4 regions of the Bradyrhizobium sp. SZCCHNR2028 genome follow, and region 3 is predicted to be linked to each of the others. Evidence: predicted binding sites of a transcription regulator. Region 3 holds the regulator's gene; each other region holds the start of a gene.

Region 1 (3,578 bases), on a different contig from region 3:
ATCGCCCTGATCTTCTTGCGCAATTCGATTCCGAGCCGGATCGTGTCGTCCCACAGCACCTCGCCGGAGCGGCCCTTCATCATCTGCGCGCCGACGTCCAGCGAGGCGAACAGCGGGTAGAACGGCGAGGTCGAGGCGTGCTGCATGAAGCTTTCGTTGAAGCGGCGATGCTCGACCCGCCGCCGCTGGCCCTTGATGTGGCGGTCCTTGACGTGGATCTGCGAGGCTTGGGAGAAGCTCGCGAGCTGCTTGTGGGTCGATTGCGTGGCGATGATGCCGGGGGCGTCGGGTCCGAGATCGCCGAGGCCCATGGCGAAGCGGCCGGCGTAGAGCGGGTGGAATTTCATGAAGCCCGCCCAGGCCTCGTCGAACATGATGTAGTCGCAGAGAGGCCCGATCCGCTTCAGGATCATCTCGGCGCTGTGGATCGTGCCGTCATAGGTGCACTCCTCGACCACCGCGACGCGGAACGGCCGCTCCTTGCGCCAGGCGTCGGGGTCCTTGACTAGCGGGTTGTCGCGGATCTGCTGTCGCAGATGCTCTTCGTCCAGCAGATCCCAGCGCATCGGGCCGATCAGGCCCCAGGGGTTGCGAACCGTTGGGACGTAGATCGGGACGCCGCCCGAAATCAGCAGCGCGCCGTGATGAGCGGCCTTGTGGTTGTTGCGGTCGAACAGCACGAGGTCGCCGTCGGTGACCAGGGCCCCGAGCACGACCTTGTTGGAGGTCGAGGTACCGTTGAGGACGAAATAGGTCTTCTCGGCGCCGAAGATCTGCGCGGCTTCCTTCTGCGCGCGCAGCGCCGGCCCCTCATGGGTCAGGAGATCGCCGAGATCGAGCACGGAATTGTCGAGATCGTCGCGGAACACGGCCTCGCCGAGATGCTCGACGAAGACCCGGCCGATCGGGCTGCGGCTATAGAACACGCCGCCATTGTGCCCGGGGCAGGTCCAGAGCTGGTTGCCTTCCTCGGCATAGTCGACCAGCGCGCCGAAGAATGGCGTCTTCAGTGTCTCGGCATATTGCTTCAGCCGGCTGACCAGGTTCTTGGCGATGAAGGCTGGAGTCTCCTCCGACAGGAAGACGTATCCGTCGATGAAGTCGAGCACCTCGACCGGCAGATCCTCGAACCGCTTGCGGCGGATCAGGAGGATGATCGGGAAGTCCAGTCCGCGACGGCGCATCAGGTTGATCAGCGACGCCGTCTTGCCTTCCAGGCCCTTCTTGCCCCAATCGACGACCATGCAGCCGATCGCGGCATCCGTCTGCACGGCGATCTCGGCGTCCTCCAGCTTGCGGGCGCGCACCACCTCGAAGCCCGAGCGCTGGATCTCCTCGATGATCTGGTTGAAGCGGAGCCCCGCAAGGTCGTCGGTCTCGAACACGGGCGCGGCGAACAGGAAGGTGAAGCGGCGGAAGTATTCCATGAGAGTCTTTCGGGCTGGGTGGGCAGCCACCTGTCGTCACGTTCGATGACGCTTCGATGACAATAGGGCGCCTCACGGAGCTTGTCTCGGTCGCCTCGCAGTGGCAATCGTCCCGAACCCGAGTGATGCTGAAAGGATCCGTGGTGCTTCCCGAATGGATCAGCCTTGATTGTGTGGCGCCGTCCGAGCTCCATCGGCAGGCGGCGCTGGAACGCCAGGCCCAGTTGACCAAGCCGATTGGCGCCCTTGGGCGATTGGAGCAGGTGGCGGTCGAGCTGGCGGCGCTGCAGGCGTTGGAGCGGCCGGGGGCCGATCGGGTCCCGGTGGTGCTGTTCGCGGGGGACCATGGCATCGCGGCGCGGGGCGTGTCGGCGTATCCGCCGGAAGTGACGGTGCAGATGCTGCACAACTTCGCGGCCGGTGGCGCAGCGATCTCGGTGCTGGCGCGCAACCTCGGCTGTCCGCTGGAGGTGGTCGACGTCGGCACGCTGGCGAGCGAGCCGGTGCCCGGCGTGATCGTCGACAAGCCGCGGCGCGGCACGCGCGACTTCAGCACCGAGGCGGCGCTGACGCTGGAGGAGGTCGCGTTTGCGGCCGAAGCCGGACGGCGCGCGGTGGTGCGGCAGGCCGATCACGCGCCGCAACTCGTGATCTTCGGCGAGATGGGGATCGGCAACACGACATCGGCGGCAGCGATTGCCGCCGCGCTGCTGTCATGCGCGCCCGCGGACATCGTCGGCAGCGGCACCGGGCTCGACGCCGACGGACGGGCCAGGAAGGCTGCGGTGATTGCCGATGCGTTGGGGCGACACGGGCTCACGACGGGAGCGGCCGTCGCGGACGTCCTGGCCGCCGTCGGCGGTTTCGAGATCATTGCGATGGCCGGCGCGATCGTCGCCGCCGCGCAGCGGCGCTGGCCGGTGCTGGTCGACGGCTTCATCGTCTCTGTCGCGGCGCTGGCCGCCGTCCGCCTCAATCCCTCCTGCCGTCCGTGGCTGCTGTTCTCGCATCGCTCGGCCGAGCGCGGCCACGCCATCGTGCTCGACGCGCTCGGTGCCCGTCCGCTGATCGACCTCGATCTGCGGCTTGGCGAGGCCTCGGGCGCCGCCACTGCGCTGCCGATCATTCGGTTGGCCTGCGCGCTCCACGGGGGCATGGCCACCTTTGCGGAGGCCGCCGTCTCGGGAGCCAAGTCCTGATGCGGATCGATCTGCTGCGGCACGGGACGACAGGACGGGACGGCTATCTCGACGGCCGTACCGACCCGCCGCTCAGCGACCTCGGCTGGGATCAATTCCGGCGGCAGACGCGGAGCCTGATCTGGCACAGCGTCGTCAGCTCGCCGTTGGCGCGCGCACGTGCGGCAGCGGAGGATTATGCCCGGCAGACCAACTGTGCGCTGGACATCGATGCGGATTGGAGCGAGCTCGATTTCGGACGCTGGGACGGGCGGACGCATCGCGACATCGCCGCGGAGCCCGGAGGCGAAGCCTTGCTCGACACCTTCCATGCCGATGCTGAGGTCCGGGCGCCGGGCGGTGAGAGCTGGTCCGATTTGCAGGCGCGAGTGGCGCGCGCAACACATCATATCCTTGTCCGGCCCGAGCCTGCGCCGGTTCTCGTGGTGACCCATGGCGGCGCCATACGCGCAGCGCTCTCGCATCTGCTCGGCTGGCCGCTGCACCAGCTGTGGAGCTTACGCATTCGCCCTGGTACGCGGATCACGCTCGAAGCCGGGCAGGGCGATGATGGTGTACCTTGGGGCGAAATCGTCGAGATCATCCAGCCATGATGCTTCGTGAATTCTGGATCGCATTGCAATTCCTGACACGGCTGCCGACACCGCGGGTCGCTGAGTTACGACCGGACGATCTGGCGCGGGCGTCGGTCTGGTTTCCGGCAGCCGGACTGGTGATTGGCGCCTGTCTGGCGCTGGTCGCCCGCCTTTTTCATGATGCCGATCCGTGGATCGTCGCGCTGACCGTGCTGGTCGCCTGGATCGGGATCACCGGCGCGCTGCATCTCGATGGGCTCGGCGACGTCGCCGATGCGTTCGGCGCCTCGCATGGCAAGCCGGAGCGCTTCATCGCCGTGCTTGGCGATCCCCACGCCGGCAGCTTCGCTGTCGTCGCGATATCCCTGCAGATCGCC
Region 2 (3,578 bases), on a different contig from region 3:
CGGCAGCGTTTTCCCGCGTCCGCCGCAGGGCAGGCCTCGCGTTTTCGCGACGGCGCCATTCGGCGAGCCGCGTTTGCACCAGCGCCGCAGCAATGCTTAATGGCCGCGAGCTGAAACCAACCTCGCGACATCCGATGACACCCCAATTTGCTCCCGGCGCCATGGCCGGACTGCGCGTGATCGATCTGACGCGCGTGCTCGGCGGGCCCTACTGCACACAGATCCTGGCCGATCACGGCGCCGACGTGATCAAGGTCGAACCGCCGGCCGGCGACGAGGTCCGCGACTGGGGCCCTCCCTTCCACGACGAAGACGCTGCCTATTTCGTCGGGATCAACCGCAACAAGCGTTCGATCGGCCTCGATCTCGCTTCCGAGGGTGGCCGCGTCGTGCTGATGCGGATGCTCGAGACCGCCGACGTGCTGATCGAGAACTTCAAGCCCGGCACCTTGGAGAAGTGGGGCATCGGCAGCGACACGCTGCGCGAGAAATTCCCGAAGCTGGTGCACTGCCGCATCTGCGGCTTCGGCGCAGACGGTCCGCGCGGCGGCAATCCCGGCTATGACGCGATCATCCAGGCGATGACCGGCATGATCGCCGCGACCGGCTCGTCGCAGAGCGGACCGATGCGGATCGGCGTGCCACTGGTCGACATCACCACCGGACTCTATGCCGCGATCGGCATCCTGATGGCGCTGTCGGAACGGCAGCGCTCTGGGCTCGGCCAGTTCCTCGAGGTCACGCTGTATGAGACCGGCCTCGCGATCATGCATCCGCATACCGCAAACTACTTCATGCACGGCAAGCCGCCGTCGCTGACCGGCAACGAGCATCCGAACCTCGTTCCCTACGCGATCTTCCCGACCAAGACGGACGATATCTTCATCGGCGTCGGCAATGACGGCACCTTCCGCAAGCTCGCCAAGGAAATCGGCAGGCCGGAGCTCGGCACCGATCCGCGCTTCGCCCGTAACAAGGATCGCGTCGCCAATCGCGAGGCGCTGCGCGCCGAGCTCGCCGCCGTCTTCAGCCAATTCGAGGCGGAGCCGCTGTGCGACCGGCTGCTCGCGGCCGGCCTGCCGGCGGGACCCGTGCAGAAGATCGACCAGGCGCTGACCAGTCCGCACACGATCTACCGCGGCGATGTCATCGAAAAGGACTGGTACAAGGGCGTCGCGTCGCCCATCCGGCTCGAACGCACCAAGCCGACCCTGCGCTCCACCCCGCCGAAGTTCAGCCAGCATGCGCAGGAGGTGCTCAGCGAGTTCGGCTACTCGGAGCACGAGATCCAGGCCCTGCTGTCCCAGGGCACGGTGTGCGCCGAGCGCAAGCGCTGAAGCGCCATCAGCCTGTCGTCTCCCCACGCTAGCGTCGCCTGGGGCATCGCCCCGGCGCCGCGCCGTCTCGCGCAAGTCGCGGCATTCCGCCGCGAAGCCGCGACGAACGCGCTTTCCGCTGACGATCCAACCGGTTATACATTCACAAAACTGTCATCTCGCGCTGCTACGGCCGCGACGCCGATGACGTTCCATGGGAGGTATTTTTTAATGTCACTTCGACAATTCTGGACCGCCGCCGCTGCGGCAGCCACGCTGGTCCTTGGCGCCGCCGCACCCGCGCATGCGGTGACGGAGATTCAGTGGTGGCACGCGATGACCGGCGCCAACAACGACGTCATCGTCAAGCTCGCCAACGATTTCAACGCCTCGCAGACCGATTACAAGGTCGTTCCGACCTACAAGGGCAACTACGCCGACACGATGAATGCCGGCATTGCCGCCTTCCGCGCCGGCAATGCGCCGCATATCATGCAGGTGTTCGAGGTCGGCACCGCCACGATGATGGCCGCCACCGGCGCCGTGAAGCCGGTCTACAAGCTGATGCAGGACGCCAGCGAGAAGTTCGATCCCAAGAGCTACCTGCCGGCCATCACCGGCTACTATTCGACCTCGAAGGGCGAAATGCTCTCCTTCCCCTTCAACTCGTCCTCCACGGTCATGTGGGTCAATCTCGACGAGCTGAAGAAGGTCAACGCCGAGATCCCGAAGACCTGGCCCGAGCTGTTCGAGACCGCCAAGAAGCTGAAGGCGGCCGGCCATCCGACCTGCGGCTTCTCCGGCTCGTGGGTCACCTGGGTCAATCTCGAGCAGCTCTCCGCCTGGCACAACGTGCCGCTCGCCAGCAAGGCGAACGGTCTCGACGGCTTCGACACCGTGCTGGAGTTCAACGGTCCGCTGCAGGTGAAGCATCTCGAAAACCTGGTCGAGCTGCAGAAGGACAAGACCTACGACTATGCCGGCCGCACCAACACCGGCGAGGGCCGCTTCACCTCGGGCGAATGCCCGATCTACCTGACCTCGTCGGCGTTCTTCGGCAACGTCAAGGCGCAGGCCAAGTTCGCCTTCACCGCTGCGCCGATGCCCTATTATCCCGACGCCAAGGGCGCACCGCAGAACTCGATCATCGGCGGCGCCTCGCTCTGGGTGATGGGCGGCAAGAGCGCGGACGAATACAAGGGCGTGGCGAAGTTCCTGACCTTCCTCTCGGACACCGATCGTCAGGTCTATATCCACAAGGCCTCGGGCTATCTGCCGATCACCAAGGCGGCCTACGCGAAGGCCAAGGCCGAGGGCTTCTACAAGGATCAGCCCTACCTGGAGACGCCGCTGCTCGAATTGACCAACAAGGAGCCGACGGAGAATTCCCGCGGCCTGCGTCTTGGCAACATGGTGCAACTGCGTGACGTCTGGTCGGAGGAGATCGAGCAGGCTCTGGCCGGCAAGAAGACCGCCAAGCAGGCGCTGGACGCCGCGGTCGAGCGCGGCAACCAGATGCTGCGCCAGTTCGAAAAGACGGCCGTGAAGTGAGGCCAAGAGCCGGCAGGCCACCCGCGGCCTGCCGGCTCGCCGACCGACCATGCAGAAGAACGCCATCTTCCAATCAAAACTGCTGCCGTTCGTGCTGGTCGCTCCCCAGCTCGCGATCGTGCTGATTTTCTTCTATTGGCCCGCGATCCAGGCCGTCATCCAGTCGTTCCTGCTGCAGGACGCGTTCGGCCTGTCCACGAGCTTCGTCTGGTTCGAGAACTACGCCGACCTGCTCAGTCAGCCTGACTATTTTCAAGCCATTCTCCGCACATTCGGCTTCTCCTTCGCCATCGCGCTCTCGTCGCTCTCGGTCGCGCTGCTGCTCGCGGTCATGGCGGACAAGCCGCTGCGCGGCGTCACGCTGTACCGGACGCTGCTGATCTGGCCCTACGCGGTCGCGCCGCCGGTGGTGGGCGTGCTCTGGATCTTCATGCTGCATCCGTCGCTCGGCGTGATCTCGCGCTATCTGCGCGCGATGGGCATCGACTGGAATCCGCTGCTCGACGGCGACCAGGCGGCGCTGCAGATCATCCTCGCTGCCGCCTGGAAGCAGATCTCCTACAACTTCCTGTTCTTCCTCGCCGGGCTGCAGAGCATCCCCCGCAGCGTGCTCGAGGCCGCCGCGATCGACGGCGCGCGGCCGATGCGGCGGTTCTGGACCGTGACCTTCCCGCTGCTGTCGCCGACCATCTTTTTCCTGCTGGTCATCAA
Region 3 (3,578 bases):
CAACCTCAACTTCTACTACGGCGACCATCACGCGCTGAAGAACATCAACCTGTCGCTGGGCACCAACCGCGTCACCGCGTTCATCGGCCCGTCCGGCTGCGGCAAGTCCACGCTGCTGCGCATCTTCAACCGGATGTACGATCTCTATCCGGGCCAGCGCGCGACCGGACAGCTGATGCTCGACAACACCAACATCCTCGATCCCAAGCTCGATCTGAATCTGCTGCGCGCCCGGGTCGGCATGGTGTTCCAGAAGCCGACGCCGTTTCCGATGACGATCTACGAGAACATCGCCTTCGGCATCCGCCTCTATGAGAAGATCTCGAAGTCGGAGATGGACGACCGGGTCGAGAAGGCGCTGCGCGGCGGCGCGTTGTGGAACGAGGTCAAGGACAAGCTCAACGCCTCGGGCCTGTCGCTGTCCGGCGGCCAGCAGCAGCGGCTGTGCATCGCGCGCACCGTGGCGGTCCGGCCGGAGGTGATCTTGTTCGACGAGCCGTGCTCGGCGCTCGATCCGATCTCGACCGCCAAGGTCGAGGAGCTGATCCAGGAGCTCGCCGAAAACTATACGATCGCCATCGTGACGCATAACATGCAGCAGGCGGCGCGCGTCTCCGACAAGACCGCCTTCATGTATCTCGGCGAGCTGATCGAGTTCGACGACACCAGCAAGATCTTCACCTCGCCGAGTGATCGGCGGACCCAGGATTACATCACCGGCCGGTTCGGCTGACGCCGACGACATTGTCTTCAGGAGATCATCATGGCCAGTGAACATACCGCCAAGGCGTTCGACAGCGATCTGCAGGACCTCACCCGTCTGGTATCGGAGATGGGCGGCCTCGCGGAGCGGCTGATCGTCGATTCCGTCGATGCGCTGGTGCGGCGCGACATCGCGCTCGGCCAGAAGGTGGTCGCCACCGACGCCGAGGTCGACAAGCTGCAGCGCATCATCGAGGAGCGCGCCGTGCTCACGATCGCCCGTCGCCAGCCGATGGCGGTCGACCTGCGCGAGATCGTCGGCGCGATGCGCGTGGCGACCGATCTGGAGCGCATCGGCGACCTCGCCAAGAACATCGGCAAGCGCGTCGCGGCGCTGGAGAGCGACTTCCATCCGCTGAAGCTGATCCGCGGCCTCGAGCACATGACCGATCTGGTGCAGTCGCAGGTCAAGACGGTGCTGGACGCCTATGCCGCGCATGACCTGCCGGCGGCGATGACGGTGTGGAAGGGCGACGAGGAAGTCGACGCCATCTGCACCTCGCTGTTCCGCGAGCTCCTGACCTACATGATGGAGGATCCGCGCAACATCTCGTTCTGCATCCACCTGATGTTCTGCGCCAAGAACATCGAGCGCATCGGCGATCACGCGACCAACATCGCCGAGACTGTATTCTATATGATCGAAGGCCAGCAGATCATGGACAAGCGCCCGAAGGGCGACATGACGAGCTTCGCGACGACGATTCCCGGTAACTAAGAGAGACGGTTCAGACATGGGCGCCCGAATTCTGGTGGTGGAGGACGAGGAGGCGCTGACGACGCTGCTGCGCTACAACCTCGAGGCCGAAGGCTACGAGGTCGAGACCGTGGCGCGCGGCGACGAGGCCGACACGCGGCTGAAGGAGCGCGTTCCGGATCTCGTCGTGCTCGACTGGATGCTGCCGGGCCTCTCCGGCATCGAGCTGTGCCGCCGCCTGCGCGCGCGCTCCGAGACCCGGCAACTGCCGATCATCATGCTGACGGCGCGCGGCGAGGAGAGCGAGCGCGTGCGCGGACTCGCCACCGGCGCCGACGACTACATCGTCAAGCCGTTCTCGGTGCCGGAGCTCCTGGCGCGCGTGAAAGGCCTGCTGCGGCGGGCGAGCCCGGAGCGGCTGGCGACCGTGCTGTCCTATGGCGACATCGAGCTCGACCGCGAGAAACGCCGCGTGGCGCGCTCGGGGCGGCCGATCGATCTCGGCCCGACCGAATACCGCCTGCTCGAATTCTTCCTCGAGCACCCCGGCCGCGTGTTCAGCCGCGAACAGCTGCTCGACAGCGTTTGGGGCCGCGACATCTACATCGACGAGCGCACCGTCGACGTCCATATCGGCCGCCTGCGCAAGCTGCTCAATCCCGGCCGCGAGCAGGACCCGATCCGCACCGTGCGCGGCGCCGGTTATGCGCTCGATGATCGCTTCGCCAAGAGCGAGCAGGTGTAAGGGCGATGGGCGTGAGGATGAAGAAGGTGTGAGGCGCGAGCGGGCCCGATTGAGGAGATCGCGGTCCGCTTTCCGCCACGCCGCCGCCGTCTTGATCGTGTCTGCTTCGTGGCCCGTCACGATGTTTCGGTCCCAGCGGACGCCCTTGATCAAGACCATCATCATATCTCTTGCCGTGCTGCTCGGCAGCCTGGCGGGCGCCCCGGCCGCCGAGCTCGAGGACGCGGTCGCGGCGGCAGGCAACGGGCAGCATGCGGCGGCGATGCGACGGCTGCTGCCGCTGGCCGCCAAGGGCGATGCGCGGGCGCAGTTCGACGTCGGCTTCATGCAGGCGTTCGGCTGGGGCGTGCCGCGTAATCCGAGCGAGGCGCTGGCCTGGTACCGCAAGGCCGCCGATCGGGGGCTCGCCGTCGCGCAACATCATCTCGGCATCGCCTACGTCAATGGCGAGGGTGTTGCCTCGAACTACGGCGAAGCCAGTCGCTGGTTCAGCCGCGCGGCGGCGCAGGGCTTCGCCCAGTCGCAATACATGCTCGGCCTGATGCTGCTCGACGGCCGCGGTGTGAAACAGGACGTCGTGCAGGGCTATGCCTGGCTGGTGATGGCGGGCCGTAGTGGCGTGCGATCGGCCGGCCGCGACGTGCAGCGGGTCAGGTTGACCGAGCCGCAGCGCGTCCAGGCCCAGAGCGCCATTGCGTCCTGGCAGCCGAAACCGGAATCGGCGGATGCGGGCATTGCCACTCCGCGTCCGGAGCAATTGCTCGGGCTCGATCGCCACATCGGCGAGGTCGTCGATCCCACCTCCTGGCCGGCGTCGTCGATCGGCGTCGTCACCGTCGCGCAATACTCGAGCGGCGGCTGGTGCACCGGCACCCTGGTGGCGCCGCGCGTCGTGCTCACCGCCGCGCATTGCGTCTTCAACGGCGTGGCGCAGGTCAGCCCCGGCAATGTCCGCTTCCTGGCCGGCATGAACCGTGGCACGCCGGCGGCATCGTCGGTCGCCGACAAGCTGATCGTGGCGCCCGATTTCGTCCCGACCCGGCACGACAGATGGTCGCTCGACCGCTCGCCCGCCGATTGGGCGCTGATCGTGCTGAAGGATGCTCTGCCGTCGAAGCCGGTGGCGGTCAAGGCGCTGACCCGCGAGGAGCTCGCGGCTGCGACCACGGCCGGAACCATCTCCGAGATCGGCTATGGCCAGGAGCGGCGCTATTCGCCGACCGGCCAGCGCAATTGCAGCGCCGGCATGACCGGGGATGCCCGGCTGTTGACAGTGCATTGCCTGGCCAATTTCGGCTATTCGGGCTCGCCGATCCTGGCCGAGGTCGGCGGGGAGCCGGCCGTGGTCGGCATCTTCTCGGCGTTCCACGAGGA
Region 4 (3,578 bases), on a different contig from region 3:
TTCGGCGACAAGATCACGACCGACCACATCTCGCCGGCCGGTTCGATCAAGCTGACCTCGCCCGCCGGTAAATTCCTCAGCGAGCACCAGGTCCGCCCGGCCGACTTCAACCAGTACGGCACGCGCCGCGGCAATCACGAGATCATGATGCGCGGCACCTTCGCCAACATCCGCATCAAGAACTTCATGCTCAAAGGTGCCGACGGCAACATTCCGGAAGGCGGCCTGACCAAGCACTGGCCCGACGGCGAGCAGATGTCGATCTACGACGCTGCGATGAAGTACCAGGAAGAGGGCGTGCCGCTGGTGGTGTTCGCCGGCGCCGAATACGGCAACGGCTCGTCGCGCGATTGGGCTGCGAAAGGTACCCGGCTGCTCGGCGTCCGCGCCGTGATCTGCCAGAGCTTCGAGCGCATCCATCGTTCGAACCTGGTCGGCATGGGTGTGCTCCCGCTCACCTTCCAGGAAGGCACGTCCTGGTCCTCGCTCGGCCTGAAGGGCGACGAGAAGGTCACCATCAAGGGTCTGCAGGGCGACCTGAAGCCGCGTCAAACCCTGACCGCCGAGATCGTGTCGGCCGACGGGGCGGCGCAGCAGGTGCCGCTGCTCTGCCGGATCGATACGCTGGACGAGCTGGACTACTATCGCAACGGCGGCATCCTGCACTACGTGCTGCGCAAGCTCGCTGCTTAACCAAAGCGCGACGCGACAGTTTGGCTCACTCTGAAGTGAGTAGCGGGTGATGAAGGAGGCGGCCTATGACAAAGGCCGCCTCCTTTTCGTTTGCATTCTATTAACTACGAGGGCGGCTTCGCAGATCATTGACGCGGCAGGGCGCAGCGGACCATGTTCCAGACAGGACAGTGACGATGAGTGGACAGATGTCGTGGTGGTCGCGCGCGGCGCTGAGTGTCTGTGCGGTCATCGCTTTCGTCCGGCCGGCCGCGTCCGATCCGCGTGCGGTGATCGAACTCTTCACGTCCCAGGGCTGTTCATCCTGCCCGCCGGCCGACAAGATCCTCGGCGAGCTCGCCAGAGATCCCTCGGTCATCGCGCTGTCCCTGCCGATCGACTACTGGGACTACCTGGGCTGGAAGGACACGCTGGCCGACTCCCGCTTCACGGCCCGGCAGCGGGCCTATTCCAGGGCGCGTGGCGATCGCGAAGTCTATACGCCGCAGGCGGTGGTCAACGGCTCCGTGCATGTGATCGGCAGCGACCGCGAGGCGATCGAAGGCGCCATCGAGGAGACCGTCCAGGGTGGCAGCGTGATGTCGGTGCCGGTGAGGCTGTCGGTCGACGGCCAGGACCTCACTGTCTCCGTGGCCGCGGCCAACGACCAGATGCCGCGCAAGCACGGCGAGGTCTGGGTCTGCTCGATCTCGCGGGTGGTCCCCATCTCGGTCGGCCGCGGCGAGAACAGCGGCCGTGATCTGACCTATTACAACGTCGTTCGCGGTCTTCAGAAGCTGGGTGACTGGAATGGGTCGCCGGTCAGATGGAGCGTGCCGCTGGAGAAGATCGCCCGCGAGGGCGTCGATGGCACCGTCGTCTATGTGCAGGACGGCAGTCGCGACCGCCCCGGCGCGATGCTCGGGGCGGCCTTTTCCGAGTTGCCATTGGTCGGACGGGCTTCAGCAACGGCGCGTGCTCCCGAGCGCTGATCTTCGGTCGTCCTGATCTTCGTTTCCCTTGATCTGCGGTAAGGCCCGTCACGTCCATGGGACGGAGGCGCGCCATAACATGTTCCGTGCAGCTCACGCCAAAAAAAGCAAAAGGACCAACTTGCGTTGGCCCTTTGCCTTACTTGTGAATGGACCCGATCCTGACGACCCCGGGGGGCTGGGGGCTGAGGAATCCGGAACCGAAAGGACCGGGCCAACGCACACGAATCTTATGCCTAAGGTCGGGGGCGGTCGGTGGGCGGAAAGACGGCGCGATTATGATTCTGCTAACGATCCCGTGACGCTTGCGTGTTCGCGGAGTTCGCGCGGTTGGCATGCGCGGCCGAACTTCAACAATGAAAACGGCCCCTTGCGGCTTCCGGCGGATGGCGCGATCATGTCACACAGATGACAGGAGGACGCTCATGAACCTCACGCCGGAGGATGCAGACCCCAGCGAGAACCGCGCGGCGGCGCGCAACGCGGCCGCAGCGCCCAACCGGGTGACGTTCGATCGCCTTGAGCTGAATCGTATCCTCAACCTCTACGGCCGCATGGTCGCCGACGGTGAGTGGCGCGACTATTCGATCGACTTCCTGCGTGACCGGGCCGTCTTCTCCGTGTTTCGCCGGGCGTCCGAGGTGCCGATCTACCGCATCGAGAAGGACCCGCGGCTGGCGCGCAAGCAGGGCATGTACAGCGTGATCTCGGCCACCGGCCTGATCCTGCGCCGCGGTCATGAGCTCGAGCGCGTGCTGCTGGTGATCGCGCCGAAGCCGGCGCTGGTCTGATCCCACGCGCTCCGGCTGATCATGACATTCCGACTGGCGTTGCTTACGCCGGGACGTCGCTGCTCCCGGCCCCGAGCGGGCGCTGCATCATCACAGTATCGAGCCAGCGGCCGAATTTCAGGCCGACGCTCGGGTGGGTGCCGATCATCTGGAAGCCGCAGGCGGTATGCAGCCGGACCGAGCCGGCATTGGCGGAGTCGCCGATGACGGCGATCATCTGGCGAAAGCCTCCCTCCTCACAGGCGTCGATCAGCCGCCGCATCAGTCGCATTCCGATGCCACGACGCTGGCTGGCGGGGGCGAGATAGATCGAGTTCTCCACCGTGAAGCGATAGGCCGGGCGAGGCCGGTAAGGCCCCGCATAGGCATAGCCAACCACCTCTCCGTCCAGCAGGGCGGCGAAATAGGGAAAGCCGTCGTCGGTGAGCGCCCGGAAGCGGCGCGTCATTTCCGTCAGATCCGGAGGGTCGAGCTCGAAGGTGGCCGTGCCCTCGCGGACGGCCTGGCCGTAGATGGCGGTGATGGTGGGAAGGTCGGCCTCCCGGGTGGGCCGGATCTCAATGTCGGACATGGTGGAAACATACCAAAGCGGACGCGGCGATCAATCCGGCCTCGCGGCATGGCTGCCGTCGCGCCCGCGCCGCGGTCGCAATTGGCTTGCGCAAACGAAAAGCCCCGGCGGTGAGGCCGGGGCTTCGAAGGTCGCTCGTGTGAGCCGCTGGCTCAGTCGCGCTGTCCGAGCAGCTGCAGCAGCAGCGTGAACAGGTTGATGAAGTTCAGGTACAGCGACAGGGCGCCGGTGATCGCTGCGCGCTCGGCAATGTCGCCGCCCGCGGAAGCGTAGCCGTAGATGTACTCGTTCTTCAGGCGCTGCGTATCCCAGGCGGTCAGGCCGGCGAACACGAACACGCCGATCACCGAGACGATGAACTGCAGCATCGAGCTCGCCAGGAACAGGTTCACGAGGCTCGCCAGCACGATGCCGACCAGGCCCATGAACAGGAACGAGCCCATGCCGGTCATGTCACGCTTGGTCGTGTAGCCGTACAGGCTGAGCGCGCCGAACGTCGCCGCGGTGATGAAGAACACCCGCACGATCGAGGTGTGAGTGTACACCAGGAAG

The links. The regulator PhoB, encoded in region 3, activates phosphate uptake and scavenging genes when phosphate is short. The targets are predictions, from matches to a motif close to TGTCATNNANCTGTCAT.
Region 1: QX121_RS30105 (Orn/Lys/Arg decarboxylase N-terminal domain-containing protein) is a predicted target of PhoB. The motif match lies at 1,473-1,489, and genes of this name have one in related genera.
Region 2: ugpB (sn-glycerol-3-phosphate ABC transporter substrate-binding protein UgpB) is a predicted target of PhoB. The motif match lies at 1,478-1,494, and genes of this name have one in related genera.
Region 4: QX121_RS10980 (DUF2794 domain-containing protein) is a predicted target of PhoB. The motif match lies at 2,062-2,078, and genes of this name have one in related genera.

The regions. Positions count from the first base shown of each region.
Region 1 covers NZ_JAUHJF010000032.1:49,330-52,907, reverse strand. The annotation lists gene QX121_RS30105 (Orn/Lys/Arg decarboxylase N-terminal domain-containing protein) at 1-1,427, opposite strand, end outside; gene cobT (nicotinate-nucleotide--dimethylbenzimidazole phosphoribosyltransferase) at 1,571-2,626, shown strand; gene QX121_RS30095 (histidine phosphatase family protein) at 2,626-3,219, shown strand; gene cobS (adenosylcobinamide-GDP ribazoletransferase) at 3,216-3,578, shown strand, end outside.
Region 2 covers NZ_JAUHJF010000026.1:25,106-28,683, forward strand. The annotation lists gene QX121_RS28115 (CaiB/BaiF CoA-transferase family protein) at 135-1,337, shown strand; gene ugpB (sn-glycerol-3-phosphate ABC transporter substrate-binding protein UgpB) at 1,548-2,867, shown strand; gene ugpA (sn-glycerol-3-phosphate ABC transporter permease UgpA) at 2,917-3,578, shown strand, end outside.
Region 3 covers NZ_JAUHJF010000002.1:183,524-187,101, forward strand. The annotation lists gene pstB (phosphate ABC transporter ATP-binding protein PstB) at 1-733, shown strand, start outside; gene phoU (phosphate signaling complex protein PhoU) at 764-1,480, shown strand; gene phoB (phosphate regulon transcriptional regulator PhoB) at 1,497-2,204, shown strand; gene QX121_RS04020 (trypsin-like serine protease) at 2,350-3,578, shown strand, end outside.
Region 4 covers NZ_JAUHJF010000005.1:151,257-154,834, forward strand. The annotation lists gene acnA (aconitate hydratase AcnA) at 1-693, shown strand, start outside; gene QX121_RS10975 (DUF1223 domain-containing protein) at 882-1,664, shown strand; gene QX121_RS10980 (DUF2794 domain-containing protein) at 2,090-2,455, shown strand; gene QX121_RS10985 (GNAT family N-acetyltransferase) at 2,499-3,026, opposite strand; gene QX121_RS10990 (Bax inhibitor-1/YccA family protein) at 3,179-3,578, opposite strand, start outside.